Regions from separate parts of the Fusibacter sp. JL298sf-3 genome, predicted to be linked through region 2. Evidence: a T-box and tRNA genes for the amino acid it is inferred to sense, from the RefSeq annotation. Region 2 holds a T-box; the other holds one or more tRNA genes.
What was found. A T-box is a leader RNA that pairs with one kind of tRNA and senses whether it is charged. The one in region 2 lies ahead of trpS (tryptophan--tRNA ligase), so its partner is inferred to be a tRNA-Trp.
Positions count from the first base shown of each region.

Region 1: it has a tRNA-Trp gene. The T-box ahead of trpS (tryptophan--tRNA ligase) is inferred to sense a tRNA for this amino acid. The anticodon was not compared.

Region 1 covers NZ_CM132608.1:1,177,919-1,184,975, forward strand. Annotated here, with positions in the region: gene ACR6HW_RS05785 (cysteine desulfurase family protein) at 1-173, opposite strand, end outside; gene ACR6HW_RS05790 (asparaginase) at 279-1,265, shown strand; gene ACR6HW_RS05795 (HD-GYP domain-containing protein) at 1,340-2,410, opposite strand; gene ACR6HW_RS05800 (ribonuclease H-like domain-containing protein) at 2,670-3,647, shown strand; tRNA gene ACR6HW_RS05805 (tRNA-Phe) at 3,704-3,779, opposite strand; tRNA gene ACR6HW_RS05810 (tRNA-Ile) at 3,786-3,862, opposite strand; tRNA gene ACR6HW_RS05815 (tRNA-Pro) at 3,870-3,946, opposite strand; tRNA gene ACR6HW_RS05820 (tRNA-Trp) at 3,967-4,042, opposite strand; tRNA gene ACR6HW_RS05825 (tRNA-Ile) at 4,054-4,130, opposite strand; tRNA gene ACR6HW_RS05830 (tRNA-Ser) at 4,136-4,228, opposite strand; tRNA gene ACR6HW_RS05835 (tRNA-Ser) at 4,234-4,322, opposite strand; tRNA gene ACR6HW_RS05840 (tRNA-Lys) at 4,326-4,401, opposite strand; tRNA gene ACR6HW_RS05845 (tRNA-Gln) at 4,413-4,487, opposite strand; tRNA gene ACR6HW_RS05850 (tRNA-Val) at 4,500-4,575, opposite strand; tRNA gene ACR6HW_RS05855 (tRNA-Gly) at 4,577-4,650, opposite strand; tRNA gene ACR6HW_RS05860 (tRNA-Tyr) at 4,655-4,739, opposite strand; tRNA gene ACR6HW_RS05865 (tRNA-Thr) at 4,757-4,832, opposite strand; tRNA gene ACR6HW_RS05870 (tRNA-Asp) at 4,838-4,914, opposite strand; tRNA gene ACR6HW_RS05875 (tRNA-Glu) at 4,946-5,020, opposite strand; tRNA gene ACR6HW_RS05880 (tRNA-Met) at 5,026-5,102, opposite strand; tRNA gene ACR6HW_RS05885 (tRNA-Met) at 5,107-5,181, opposite strand; tRNA gene ACR6HW_RS05890 (tRNA-Leu) at 5,199-5,285, opposite strand; tRNA gene ACR6HW_RS05895 (tRNA-Asn) at 5,291-5,365, opposite strand; rRNA gene rrf (5S ribosomal RNA) at 5,371-5,487, opposite strand; rRNA gene ACR6HW_RS05905 (23S ribosomal RNA) at 5,639-7,057, opposite strand, start outside.
Region 2 covers NZ_CM132608.1:453,894-460,950, forward strand. Annotated here, with positions in the region: gene ACR6HW_RS02220 (IS256 family transposase) at 1-277, opposite strand, end outside; gene ACR6HW_RS02225 (hypothetical protein) at 609-905, opposite strand; gene ACR6HW_RS02230 (EndoU domain-containing protein) at 977-1,330, opposite strand; gene ACR6HW_RS02235 (hypothetical protein) at 1,483-1,698, opposite strand; gene ACR6HW_RS02240 (hypothetical protein) at 1,708-2,496, opposite strand; gene ACR6HW_RS02245 (oxidoreductase) at 2,802-3,827, opposite strand; gene trpS (tryptophan--tRNA ligase) at 3,882-4,871, opposite strand; T-box leader at 5,012-5,216, opposite strand; gene ACR6HW_RS02255 (exonuclease domain-containing protein) at 5,258-6,136, opposite strand; gene ACR6HW_RS02260 (VOC family protein) at 6,149-6,520, opposite strand; gene ACR6HW_RS02265 (hypothetical protein) at 6,581-7,057, opposite strand, start outside.

The DNA of each region.
Region 1 (7,057 bases), 720 kb from region 2:
TTTAATTGACGCGCAATAAACTTCCGTACTTTTTGCACTTCTCTTTCAACAGCGACACCCTTTCGATGCAACGAAGACGGATTGCCGTACAAGTCCTCTAAATTCGACGCTACAAACTGATGCACACTTTCGGCCACCGGTGTCGTCGAAGCGTGATCCAAATATATTTCCAAAACGAAACTCCTTTACTTCAACATTGGTCTTTTAATCTCCATCACAATATTATATAATATTTTTTGGATAAAAAAAACACACGAATGCTTTCGGAGGGAAAATATATGAAAAAACGTATTGCTGTGATTTTTACTGGGGGCACCATCTCTATGAAAGTAGATGAGCGATTGGCCGCGGCGATTCCCGCGCTTTCTAGTGAAGAAATCATGTCTATGGTAACGAACATCGATAAAGTTGCAGATATAGAAATCATCAATTTCGGCAGTTTTCCGGGGCCGCATATGACCCCCGAACTCATTTGGTCTTTAAAGACTCTCGTGGAAGAGACCCTCGCCAAACCGGAAATAGACGGTATCGTCATTACGCACGGCACGGACTCACTTGAAGAGACGGCTTATTTTCTCGACCTTTGTTTCGACACCGATAAACCGATTATCGTCGTGGCGGCGATGCGCAATGGCTCGGAACTCGGCTACGACGGCCCGAGTAATTTGTCTTCAGCTATTTGTACTGCCGTTTCTGAAGAATCTAGAGGGAAAGGGGTTCTCATTGTTTTAAACAATGAAATCAACTCGGCAAAAGAAGCGACAAAAAGCCATACGCTATCACTGGACACTTTTAAATCGCTCGAGTTTGGGCCACTGGGGATTGTAGACAACGACGTGGCCGTTTATTATAGAAGTTTCACCCGATCTGAACACATTAAAACCGATCGATACGAGCCGAATATCGCATTGATTAAAGCCTGTGTCGGTGCGGATTCCGATTACATCAACTACGCTGTGGCAAACGGTGTCAAAGGCATCGTCATTGAAGCCATGGGTCGCGGTAATGTCCCGCCAACTATGAAACCCGGCATTGAAAACGCCTTATTAAACGAGATTCCCGTGGTCATTGTGTCAAGATGTCCTATGGGCCGCGTTCTCGACTCCTATGGCTACCCGGGGGCGGGAAAAGACCTTCGTACACTGGGCGCCATTTTTGGTGGCAACCTCAATGGCCAAAAAGCCCGCATTAAATTAATGCTGGCTTTGGGCAAGACCAATGACTTTGAAAGCATTCGCGCTATTTTTGAAGCCAACAACTACTAACCGTGTCCTCGCTAGAATTTTCAAGTGGACAAATAAAAAGCTCTCCGTTTTTTTACCGGGGAGCTTGTTTTATGCTACAACATCATGACTTCATCCACCTGAATGGAATAGTCCATTGATAAATCGACATAATCGTCGTTGTCAAGGCGGATTAGCGGTCGGTTAAGCGCATATTTATTGACATACACAACACGTCCGACATTGCCATCAGACAATTTGACGCGATTGTTAATAAAGTAGGCTGCTATATTGCTTAAAAAAACTTCTGATATCGCCGGATCCAATCCCGCAAAACTTTCATCCTTGATAATTGAGAATGCTGTAAATGCAGATACCCCATCTTTATAAACGCGATCAGATGTAACGGCGTCGTACACGTCTGCCACAGCTATAATACGCGCTAAATAAGGGGTTTGCTCATCGGTTAAGCCGCTGGGGTAGCCCTTACCGTTACTGCGTTCGTGATGGAATAAAACGCCTGCCAACACTTCCTTAGATATATTGGGATTGCCCTTGAGCAACTCATAGCCTTTTTGCGTGTGCGACTGAAAAATCTTTGATTCCGAGGGGGTTATCTCCTCTTTCTTAAGCAACAGTCCCGGCGATATCTGTGCTTTTCCAATATCGTGCAACAATCCCGCCAATGCAATTTCTCTGATAGTCGATAAGTCAAGACTGAGCCACTTGCCGATCATCGCTCCGAGCATGGACACGTTGACGGCATGTGTCAGCTGATAATCCTCCTCTAGCGATACCAGTCTGAGGCTACCCAATACATCATTGTCCTTTAGAAGTTCTTCCAGAAGCGGTGTCAAAGACGTTTTAAGAGACTCTAGGGCGTCGTTATCCAGCATTCCTTCCCGAACCTTGAAAAAAGTGTCCTTATAGACATCCAGCACGTTTCTGTAGCAAAAGCTCAACTGCCGATACTTTTCGTCTGTTAAAAGCTTGTATGCCGAAGCATCTTCCACGCGCTTAACCTCTTCAGCAATGTAGACAAAATCAATTTGATGGCGCTTGAAGTAAGCCAGATGTTTTTCTGTAATCTGCGTTCCTTCAGATAAAATTATATTCCCCAAATCATTAAAAACGTCTTTCGACAAACAATCTCCAACTTTTAGTCCGTTTACAGGTATGCCCTTCATCTGACCTCCTAGAAAGCACTGTTTTTCCCTTGTACACCCTCGGTGACGCACACTATTCACTCTATACCCGAAGCCACTTTATTGCCCATATAAGTGACTGATATACCACTTTAATCACTTTTGACAAAAGCCGTTTCTTCTACTATACTGATACCATCTTAAGACATGCTTTACACGAAGTCTTAGTACACTTTATAGTATCACAATTTCTGTTTTTTGACTACATGTCACCTATGGATTTTATTACGAGGAGCTGCCTATGAAACTGATCAAAAATACTGCACCCACTGCCTATAGGCCAACTTGCATTGAGCCAGACCGAACGTACTGTGTGATTGACATCGAGACACGTGGGCTCGGCTATCGACACGACATCATCCTCATTGGACTCGTCTTTTTTTCCAGTTGCCACTCAGAATGTGATGTTCTTCAACTCTTCAACGATGACGGTCTATCAGAACGCGAGTTGCTCTGCACCTTGCTCGACCTACTAAAAAGTCGGCCTGTAGACGCGTTTATTTCTTTTAACGGTGACGCATTTGATTTTTCTTTTATCAACGCCCGCTTAAAGCACCATCGTTTTTCTACGACGCTGAGCAAGGCGTTCGACATCGATCTTTTAAAAATTGTTCGTCAAAATAAGAACCGCTTCAATTTAGACGCGTATACGCTGAAAAACATCGAGCGCTTTTTCAATATCGACCGCGTTGACACCATCTCCGGAAAGGAGAGCGTTGAACTCTACGAGGCCTATTTGGCTCATCCAACACCGGCTTGCGAAGCGATTATCTGCCGTCACAACTACGATGATATTGTAAACTTACTGCCTCTATACGATCGAATTGCCAGCTTTGTCGACATGAAGCCGTTACCTGTGGTCGACGTCGCCGACAACAAGTGGGCTATTTCTAATTATTATATCAAAAATCATCATTTAACGGTTCACTTTTCAACGGTCTTCTTCCCAGAAAACGCTTCGGTTGACATCGTCAAAATCGGTTATCGCCTTCAAAAAAAAGAACATTTTTACGAGCTTTCACTGTTGTTAAAGGGATTCGGCAACAACACTTTATGGACAGTCGACACCGATTCGGTCTACGGCATCCCTTTTCAAGAGCTGAGCAATGAAGCCAAACAAGGACATATTCTCTACAACGAAGGCGTGTTCTATGAAGCCAACATCTATTCACATTTAGAGACTCTATTGAAAACATATCCTGAGCTCGCTCTTTTTTAGGGCGAGTTTTTATGTAGTGACAATAAAAAAAAACAACGCGTATGCGTTGTTGAGTGTGGTGCCCAGAGGCGGAATCGAACCACCGACACGGGGATTTTCAGTCCCCTGCTCTACCGACTGAGCTATCTGGGCTAATTGTGGTGGGCATAAGTGGACTCGAACCACCGACCTCACGCTTATCAGGCGTGCGCTCTAACCAGCTGAGCTATACGCCCACAATTATGGTCGGGGTGGCAGGATTTGAACCCGCGACCCTCTGGTCCCAAACCAGATGCGCTACCAAACTGCGCTACACCCCGATATAAATATGAAATTAAGATGGCAGGGGTGACAGGACTTGAACCCACGACACGCGGTTTTGGAGACCGCTGCTCTACCAACTGAGCTACACCCCTATTTTGAATCATGGTGGGCCTTCAGGGACTCGAACCCCGGACCATCCGGTTATGAGCCGGGCGCTCTGACCAACTGAGCTAAAGGCCCAAGAATGGCGGAGAAGGAGGGATTTGAACCCTCGCGCCCCGTAAATAGGACCTACTCCCTTAGCAGGGGAGCCTCTTCAGCCACTTGAGTACTTCTCCATTTTTGGCGGAGAGGGTGGGATTCGAACCCACGTGGGCTTGCACCCTAACGGTTTTCAAGACCGCCCCGTTATGACCGCTTCGGTACCTCTCCTTTTGGTGATCCATCCGCGACTCGAACGCGGGACACCCTGATTAAAAGTCAGGTGCTCTACCGACTGAGCTAATGGACCCAATATGAATTTGGCTGGGGATACAGGATTTGAACCTGTGAATGACGGAGTCAAAGTCCGTTGCCTTACCGCTTGGCGAATCCCCAATGTTTTGAAAATGGTGGGAGTAATAGGGATCGAACCTATGACCTCCTGCTTGTAAGGCAGATGCTCTCCCAGCTGAGCTATACTCCCATGGAGCGGGTGAAGAGAATCGAACTCTCACGACCGGCTTGGAAGGCCGGGGCTCTACCATTGAGCTACACCCGCATGTTGGTGGAGGGAGAAGGATTCGAACCTTCGAAATCGACGATAACGGATTTACAGTCCGCCCCCTTTGGCCACTCGGGAACCCCTCCACTGTATTAAATTAAGATGGAGCCGGTGATGGGACTCGAACCCGCGACCTACTGATTACAAGTCAGTTGCTCTACCAATTGAGCTACACCGGCATAAATGGCGATCCAGAAGGGACTCGAACCCTCGACCTCTAGCGTGACAGGCTAGCGTTCTAACCAACTGAACTACTGGACCGCGTTGAGAACGAATTAACGTCCTCTTAAAATGGTGACCCCTAGGGGAATCGAACCCCTGTTACCGCCGTGAAAGGGCGGTGTCTTAACCGCTTGACCAAGGGGCCAAATCTGGTAGCGGCGAGTGGACTCGAACCACCGACCTTTCGGGTATGAACCGAACGCTCTAGCCAACTAAGCTACGCCGCCATAATGGTTGCGGAGGCAGGATTCGAACCTGCGACCTTTGGGTTATGAGCCCAACGAGCTGCCACTGCTCCACTCCGCGATATTGGGTATTTCTAATGGTGCCGAGGACCGGAATCGAACCGGTACGATGTTGCCATCGCAGGATTTTAAGTCCTGTGCGTCTGCCAGTTCCGCCACCCCGGCACTTTTGGCTCCAAGGGTGGGATTCGAACCCACAGCCTATCGGTTAACAGCCGAGTGCTCCACCGTTGAGCTACCTTGGAACATAAATCAGCAACGTTCTACTCTCCCAGGCAGCTGCCCGCCAAGTACCATCGACGCTGGAGGACTTTACTTCTGTGTTCGGTATGGGAACAGGTGTTGCCCCTCCGCCTTCGTCACTGAATTATCTCTTTAGCTCGTGTTTTCTCTCACCAGCGAATTATATTATATCATAATCACTTTAGTGCTGTCAACACTTTTTTGTTGCTTTTTTTAGGGTTAGTACCCTGAAAACTGTATATATAAGAACCGATAAATCCTCTTAACTCTAAAGCGTGGTCAAGTCCTCGACCTATTAGTACCTGTCAGCTGAATGCATTGCTGCACTTACACCTCAGGCCTATTACCATATTATCTTCATGGGGTCTTACTCTATTAAAAGATGGGAAATCTCATCTTGAGGGGGGCTTCGCGCTTAGATGCCTTCAGCGCTTATCCCTTCCAAACTTAGCTACTCAGCAGTGCTCTTGGCAGAACAACTGATACACCAGAGGTTTGTCCATCCCGGTCCTCTCGTACTAAGGACAGCTCCTCTCAAATTTCCTACGCCCACAGCAGATAGGGACCGAACTGTCTCACGACGTTCTGAACCCAGCTCGCGTGCCTCTTTAATGGGCGAACAGCCCAACCCTTGGGACCTACTTCAGCCCCAGGATGAGACGAGCCGACATCGAGGTGCCAAACCTCCCCGTCGATGTGGACTCTTGGGGGAGATAAGCCTGTTATCCCCGGGGTAGCTTTTATCCGTTGAGCGATGGCCCTTCCATGCGGTGCCACCGGATCACTAAGCTCGACTTTCGTCCCTGCTCGAGATGTCTCTCTCGCAGTCAAGCTCCCTTTTGCCTTTACACTCTTCGCGCGATTTCCAACCGCGCTGAGGGAACCTTTAGGCGCCTCCGTTACTCTTTAGGAGGCGACCGCCCCAGTCAAACTGCCCACCTGACATTGTCCTAGAACAGGATCACTGTCCATAGTTAGAATAACGGTATACAAAGAGTGGTATCCCAACAGCGACTCCTATAAGACTGGCGTCCTATATTCTTAGTCTCCCACCTATCCTGTACATCATATACCATTATCCAGTGCCAAGCTGCAGTAAAGCTCCACGGGGTCTTTCCGTCTAGCTGCGGGTAACCGGCATCTTTACCGGTACTACAATTTCACCGAGTCCATTGTTGAGACAGCGCCCAAATCGTTACGCCTTTCGTGCGGGTCGGAACTTACCCGACAAGGAATTTCGCTACCTTAGGACCGTTATAGTTACGGCCGCCGTTTACTGGGGCTTCAGTTCTGTGCTTCGCCTAAACTAACACTTCCCCTTAACCTTCCAGCACCGGGCAGGCGTCAGCCCCTATACATCATCTTTCGATTTAGCAGAGACCTGTGTTTTTGGTAAACAGTCGCTTGGGCCTATCCTCTGCGGCCGGATCTAGCTCTTAACCTAATCCGGCACCCCTTCTCCCGAAGTTACGGGGTCATTTTGCCGAGTTCCTTAACAATGGTTTTCTCGCGCGCCTTAGTATTCTCTACTCTCCTACCTGTGTCGGTTTACGGTACAGGCACCTGCTCCCTCGATAGAAACTTTTCTTGACAGTGTGATATCTGCTGCTTCGTTACTTAAGTTCACTCCCCATCACAGCTCATCCTCAGTAGCGCGGATTTGCCTACGCTACAGACTCGCTGCTTGGACATGC
Region 2 (7,057 bases):
CTCGATCGCGTGGAACGTTAAGCTCGACATCACCAAGCTGGCTTAGGACTTTCTTTCGAGTTTTTCCATTACGTCTGTTCGTTGTTTCAGCAGCGCCATGTTCATTTTTATAATAACCTAGGTGTTCATCTAACTCTGCCTCAAGCATGTTTTCTAGGGTTTCTGCAAACATATCTTTAAGTGCTTCTTGAACGTCTAGGGCAGTTTTGATTTCGTAGTTTTCAATGAGGTGTTCCATGAGTTGTTTCGATGCTGGGTTCTTTTTTCTTTTTGCCATTGTTTATAAGCCTCCATCTGGTCTTAGTTGATTATAACAAATCATACTTTACACAGACAATCTTACACGCCCAGCACATGCAGTGGGCTTTTTCCGTGTAAATGAATAGGAACCCATGATTCAGCTGTAATTGTAATTTGATGGGATATATTACTCTTTATATCGCAAATTTTTCAGCTTTATGCAGTCTATTCCTACTTAGTTTTTTTGAATTCTGTGACAACTATTACATCTGGTTGGATGGTGTAGAAATGCAGTCAGTTCAATTACAATTATACTATGAAAAAGTGATGGAACGACAGTTTAGTCAAATCCATCACTTTCTTTGATTTTATCTAGAATATTTCTTGTATTCAGTAACCCAAATATCAATTAATTCTTTTAGTTCCAATGTTTCAATTTGACAATTGTTATTTGATTCATCTGGGTTCAATGTATCAATAACTTTAGTCATCTTCTTTTTAATTTCTATACAGCAAATATTTCCACAAATCTCTTCAAACTCTGATTCCATGCTTAGTACTAATTTAATTTTTTCCATTACCCAGTCATAGCTATCTGTACCGTCTTCGATATCTGCAAATAGAAATGTTTCAATTAGTTTTATTGGTTCTTCTAATCGAATCACCAAACTCTCATCACCATTTCCTAACTTTACCTTTTCAAAATAATTTTCATATTTAATACAACCACCTCCAACTATAATTTGGGAAACGCAAAAATAATTTTCCCAGCACTATCAATATACATTCTAATTTTCATGCCACTAGCAAGTGTACCTTCAAATGTATTCCCAGTAACTAAAACCTTATTTGAGAAAGCTTCATTAATTGAGTCAACAACTTGTTGCGGGGTCCAATTCTTAGGGAACATTGTTGAGTATCCACCATTAGTCACCTTTGCAACTCCATCAACCTCTACTTTTGCCTTATAAACTCCAAACTGATTTTGTGCACTTTCTGTTCCAGGAATCACCTTTCCTTTTGAACCAGGAAGCCCTTCATAGTGGAAGCCGACAGCTTTGCCACTACTATTTAACTCACCTGCTAAAATATGTTCAAGTCATCCATTTTTGAAGTTATCAGCATCGGCTATTTTTGCTAGTTCATCAACAAGATTACTCATCCCCTTAGATGTATAACTGCAGTCAGTTTAGTATATAGAAGAAGGTGGAGAATTCTCTCCACCTTAAGTCTCCTTAATAACTAGTCAACCTCTTCAATATCTTTCAACTCTGACCATAGTGGCTGTAATCCTCTTTTTTCCATTACATCTCTAAAACTTCCACATTTATCTGGGTCAAAATCTTCTGTAAACCAAATGGTGTCACATTCGTCACATATGAATATCTCTGTGTCATCTTTTATTATCTTTGCTCTTTGGATAGCTCCTTGTCCCAAGCAAAATGGACATATCTTCATAATTTCCTCCTATTTAGCCTTTGGGAAAGCTGATATAATCTTAGATGTTCCTTCTTCAATAACAATAGCCATCACATCTTCCCCATTCGTTCCAATTACTTTACCCATCGGAATTTCAAGAAGTCGATTTCCATTACTTTGTAGAACAGACTTTGTCGCTTTACTTCTCAATGCCCAAGCTTCATCGATTACACCGAGTACTTTATCTTTTCCCATATTAAACACAGTGTGTAGTGGTTTCTTTGGATTAGGAGTCAAATGTTCTAGAACATGTAACACTCTATTCCCCTGAGTAGAACCCATTCCATATTCTAGTCCATTAGTAGATATCCAACCAGTAACTTCACCAGCAGCATTTTTCTTTACTGTTAATTGACCAAGTTGCACAAACTCGTCAACCTTAGAAACAAGATTACTCGTCCCCTTACCTGCAACCAAAACAGCAGACAACTTCAACTGAACCGTCTCTATAACACTCTGTGCATAGCTATTAAGTTTTGCTCCAATATCATTAACAGTTTGTGATACGCTATTGAATAAAGCAGCAGCCCCCTTTAACCAAGTACCTTCTAGATAGGCACTAGCACCGTCTAAAAAACCAGTTAGAGATGATATAAAATTGCTTCCAAACGATTTTAAATCGTCTAAAAATCCGGTGATTCCACCACTTGACTTAACAATAGCCTTCACAACACCAGAATCTGCTGCAAGTTCCGCTGCAAAATAAATTTCTTTTAGTACTGTCTTTGCTATATTGCCAAAGCCCCCACCAACAAGTGCAATGACATTTATCATCACATTAATAGCATTGTCAATAGTATCTTACACCAATTGAATAAGAAGGCAGTTGCATTGTTGAAATTACCAACGATCCTATTATAGCAACTATCAGTCGAAGGACCTTAAGTTCTCCAGATAATTTAATTATAGCAGCTTTGTCATTGAGGTCAACGCCGCCATAAGTTTTTGGTTGTATTTCAATTGTATAACCGCAGTTTTAACATTTTGCTACTTCATTCATATCCATGCACCCTTTCCCCGTCAAACCTTGTTGCATAAAAAAAAATGCGCCTAAGCGCATTTCTTTAAAGGTTAATTTTCATCTATTCAACAGCCCGCGCATAGGGCGCCGGCCACTTGTAGTCCGCCACCTTAAGGGCATGCGCCGCACGGTGTGGGAAATATGGGTCTCTGAGCAATGCTCGACCCAAATAAATTAAGTCGGCTTCCCCACGGGCAAGCACGGACTCGGCGTGTTCAGGTGTAGTGATCAATCCACCTGCAATCGTCGGCAAACCGGTACACGCTTTAACCACTGACGCCATTGGGACTTGATACCCCGGAAATGTCGGAACGGGCTCAGGTGTCGCACCACCGGAGCTGACGTGTACCACGTCTACGCCAAGTGCCTTTACCTTTGCAACCATAGCGCCGATGTCTTCAGGGCAATTGCCGCCTTCCGCATAGTCTTCTGCGGAAACTCTTAAAAGAATCGGTTTCTCAGCCGGCCACTTGGTCTTTACGGCGTTTAATACATCTTTTAAAAACCTCAAACGGTTCTCTTCAGAACCGCCATAGAGATCTGTGCGCTTGTTCATCACAGGCGACAGAAACTGGTGAATCAAATAGCCGTGCGCGCCGTGGATTTCGATGGCGTCGTAACCAGCTGCTTCAGCACGCTCTGCGGCACTTGCAAAAGCGGCAACCGTTTCATCTATCAGCGCCTGCGACATGGCCGTGGGAACCGCATAGCGCTCGCTGAAACGCTCTGCCGACGCGCTGATAGGCGTCACCCCTTCGACACCGCATTTGGCACCGGCGTGTCCAAGCTGCACAGCAACTTTGCCCCCCATTTGATGAACACTGGATACAAGCTGTCGATGCGCTTCAACCTGAGCTTCTGTATAAAGACCTAAATCGGCACTTGAAATACGGCCTCTACTCTCCACGCCGGTAGCTTCCACAACAATCAGCCCAACGCCACCAACAGCGCGAGACGCGTAGTGCTGTACGTGAAATGCCGTTGCGATACCGTCCTCTTCTGCACAGAAAAGACACATTGGCGCCATTACCAAACGATTTTTAAGCATTAAATTTTTAACTTGAAACGGTTCAAATAGTTTTGCCATGGTGTACATCCTTTCACATTTTAATTCGTTAACCGAAATATATCATAAATTGGGCTATTTGTACAGGTTCAAATGCATGGCAGATTTAACAGCCGCCACTGTCTCAGCACCAATGGCCTGCGCTTTAGCCGACCCCTCGGCGATAATAGAGACGACGTCATCCACTCTATTTTCGTAGTGCGAACGCCGTATGCGGATGGGCTCGAGCAACGTGTTGAGCACCTCAGTCAATCGACCCTTACAGGCGACACAGCCCAAGGTTGCCCCACTGCATCTCGCCGATATATCAGGGGCCTCAAGTGGATTAAAGACGTTGTGATAAGTGGCAACCACACAGCGCTCAGGGTGGCCTTTGTCTTTCAGTGAAATCCGCGAAGGGTCCGTTACCGCCGATCGCACTTTAGTGGCCACAACATCTGCCGCATCGGATAAATAGATGGCGTTGCCAAGGCTTTTGCCCATTTTGCTGTTGCCATCGAGCCCCGGAAGCCGGGGCACATCACTCAGCAAAGCTTCTGGCCTTTTAAGTACGTCCCCATAAAGGCTGTTGAACTTCCTTACGATGCGGTGCGTCTGTTCGATATGCGGCAACTGATCTTCGCCGACCGGCACCAAATCTGCGTGAACACAGGTTATATCCGCCGCTTGACTAACGGGATAACCTAAAAACCCATAGGTCAGCTCCTTGGTGCCGTACTGTGCCATCTCCGACTTAATCGTCGGGTTGTGACGCAATGTGTTCACAGTTGTAATCATTGAGTAAAATACCGTGAGTTCGGCAATTGCCGCCACATGTGACTGCTGAACCAAAGTCACCTTCTCGGGATCTAAACCCACCGACAAGTTGTCGAGAGCGACGTCGAGAACACTTTCCCGTATCAGAGCCGGCGACTCAAAATGCGTGGTCATCGCTTGGACATCGGCAAGTAGGACATACGTATCGTATGTGTCCTGAAGTGCAACGCGGTTTTTTAAACTCCCGACATAGTGTCCCAAATGAAGTTTGCCGGTGGTGCGTTCGCCTGTTAAAATTCTTTTTTGCATAAAAAATACCTCCCTAATTACTGTGAGGCATGTGCACCATTAAGTGTGGTTTTATAAAGCTCGGCGTTCAGCACCCAAAAGCACTCAAAGTGCCTTGATACAAGCGATGAACCACGAAAAATACAAAAAGCTCCTATCCATTACAGGATAGAAGCCACCTTAATTGTCTATTTGTCACATACCATCATATGCTCTCATCATAACGGTTAGAGTTTCCGTCAACGCCTACTGAATTCGGGTTGCCCTCATGAGCCCACTTCAACTTTTCTCCCAATGCCGTCTCTCACCAACAACGGCTCTCTTTAAATCTTCAAAAAGTCTACTCTTCTCAATCAACGGTTTCACTGAAGCCTATTGTACACGATGTACAGGGGCAAGTCAAGCTGCTACAGAACATCGCTTTCTTTAAGAATCTTCAAGTCCACGCCTTTTGCCTTGACGTACAGTGCCTTTTGAATTTTCGTCCCAAAAGAACCGCACACCCATCGACTGCTTCCAAGAGCGCCTACGACGAGATAGTCCACCTTTCTCGACACTTGTGCCACACAAACACCGCCTTTAGAAGTAATAAAAGCCGTGACATCGCCCTTGGAACCGAAACTGAAATTGCCGGTCAAACAAAACCACTTGCCCTCAAATATCAGAGGGCCTTCCAAGGCGTCAATATAGTCGCAGGTTTCAGTGGAAAGGCTGATATTAAGCGCACTGCGACGTACATAGCGGTCGTTGATTTTAGGGTGAAACAGTTTGACGTCTTCAGCTGTGAAGCCGAACAACTGGTAGAGGCGTATAAAAATACCGTAACAGCCCCAAGTATCCGCCATGGCGTTGTGATGGTTCTCAAGCGGTATCCCAAAGGTTTCGCAGATGCCGTCTAAACTGTACCGCGGCAACTCCAAGCGCTGATTGCACATTTCCCACGTACAGGCATAGCGCAGTTCGGGAATCTCGATTTCATAATAATACAACACTTTTGTGAGAACCGTTAAATCGAAACGCGCATTGTGGGCGACGATGACGGCGTCTGTAAAATAAGGTGCCACTTCAGGCCAAAGCGCTTTAAAAGTCGGCGCATCCTTCACCGCTTCCGCGGTGACACCGTGGAGATCCACATTAAACGGATCGAAATACGCCTCAGGATCTACGTAATACTCGTGCTCGAACACCACTTCACCGTCGACCATGTGCACGATTCCAAAAGAACAAATGCGGTCGTTCAGTTTGTTGGGGGTCTCTAAATCAAAAAAAGTAAACTTGTCGTTCAAAACTGCCCCCCTCTACTCAAAGCATTGAAACTCAATGCGGTTTCCCGAAGGGTCTAGAGCGTAAAACTGATAGATGCCGAATTCGGGTTTAAACATCGGCTCTGAAGTTGCAGAAGCCCCCAGTGAAGCCGATTTAGATACTAGGGCACTATATACGGCATCAACCGCGGTCCTATCCTTTAAAACAAAACACACGAGGCCCGCCGAGCCCGCTTCTTTATAGTGTTCGCAAAAGCCTATGAGCCCGGACGGACTTTTATAAATTCGGCAACGCCCTTGATCAACAGCTAAGGGCAATCCGAGAAATGTATTGTAAAATGCGTGTACGGCCTCTAAATTCAGGCCCTTTAAAAATGTAATCGTCGATTCAATCTCAAAAGCCATAAAACATCCCTTCTTTAACGTCGTGTTATAACTATTGTAACACGAGCGTCACAAGAAAGGCTACCTGAAATCGGAAGTTTCAAGTTTGATGTGGTTGTAAGGGCGAAGAAATAAAATCGGTATCAGGCAAATCCCCACAATCGCCGGTAAGAGCCACTGGGTGGGTAGAGAAGTCAGCGGCAACAGCAGAATGTTGAGCGCTAGAACACCTGCGACACATAGAGCAGTGGCCCTAAGTGGCGGCTTGGTTAAATAGAGCACTACGACTGCCGTTGCAAGTGTCATTACTGCAGACGATGCCAGTAGCAGGAGCATCAACAGTTTAAAATAAAAGCCTGCAGTAGGTGACGCACCAATCCATTGCAGATGTGTCATGCTTCTTAAAGACAGGGCTACCGCGGGAACATAGGCGACGATGCTGCCCACTAGAACCACCAGCCATTGATAGCGGCCGATTTCTTTTAAAGTACGTTTTCTAGGTGCTGAAAAAACAATGGCGTATTTGTAGTTGATTAAAGGCATGGCAATACCGTGTAT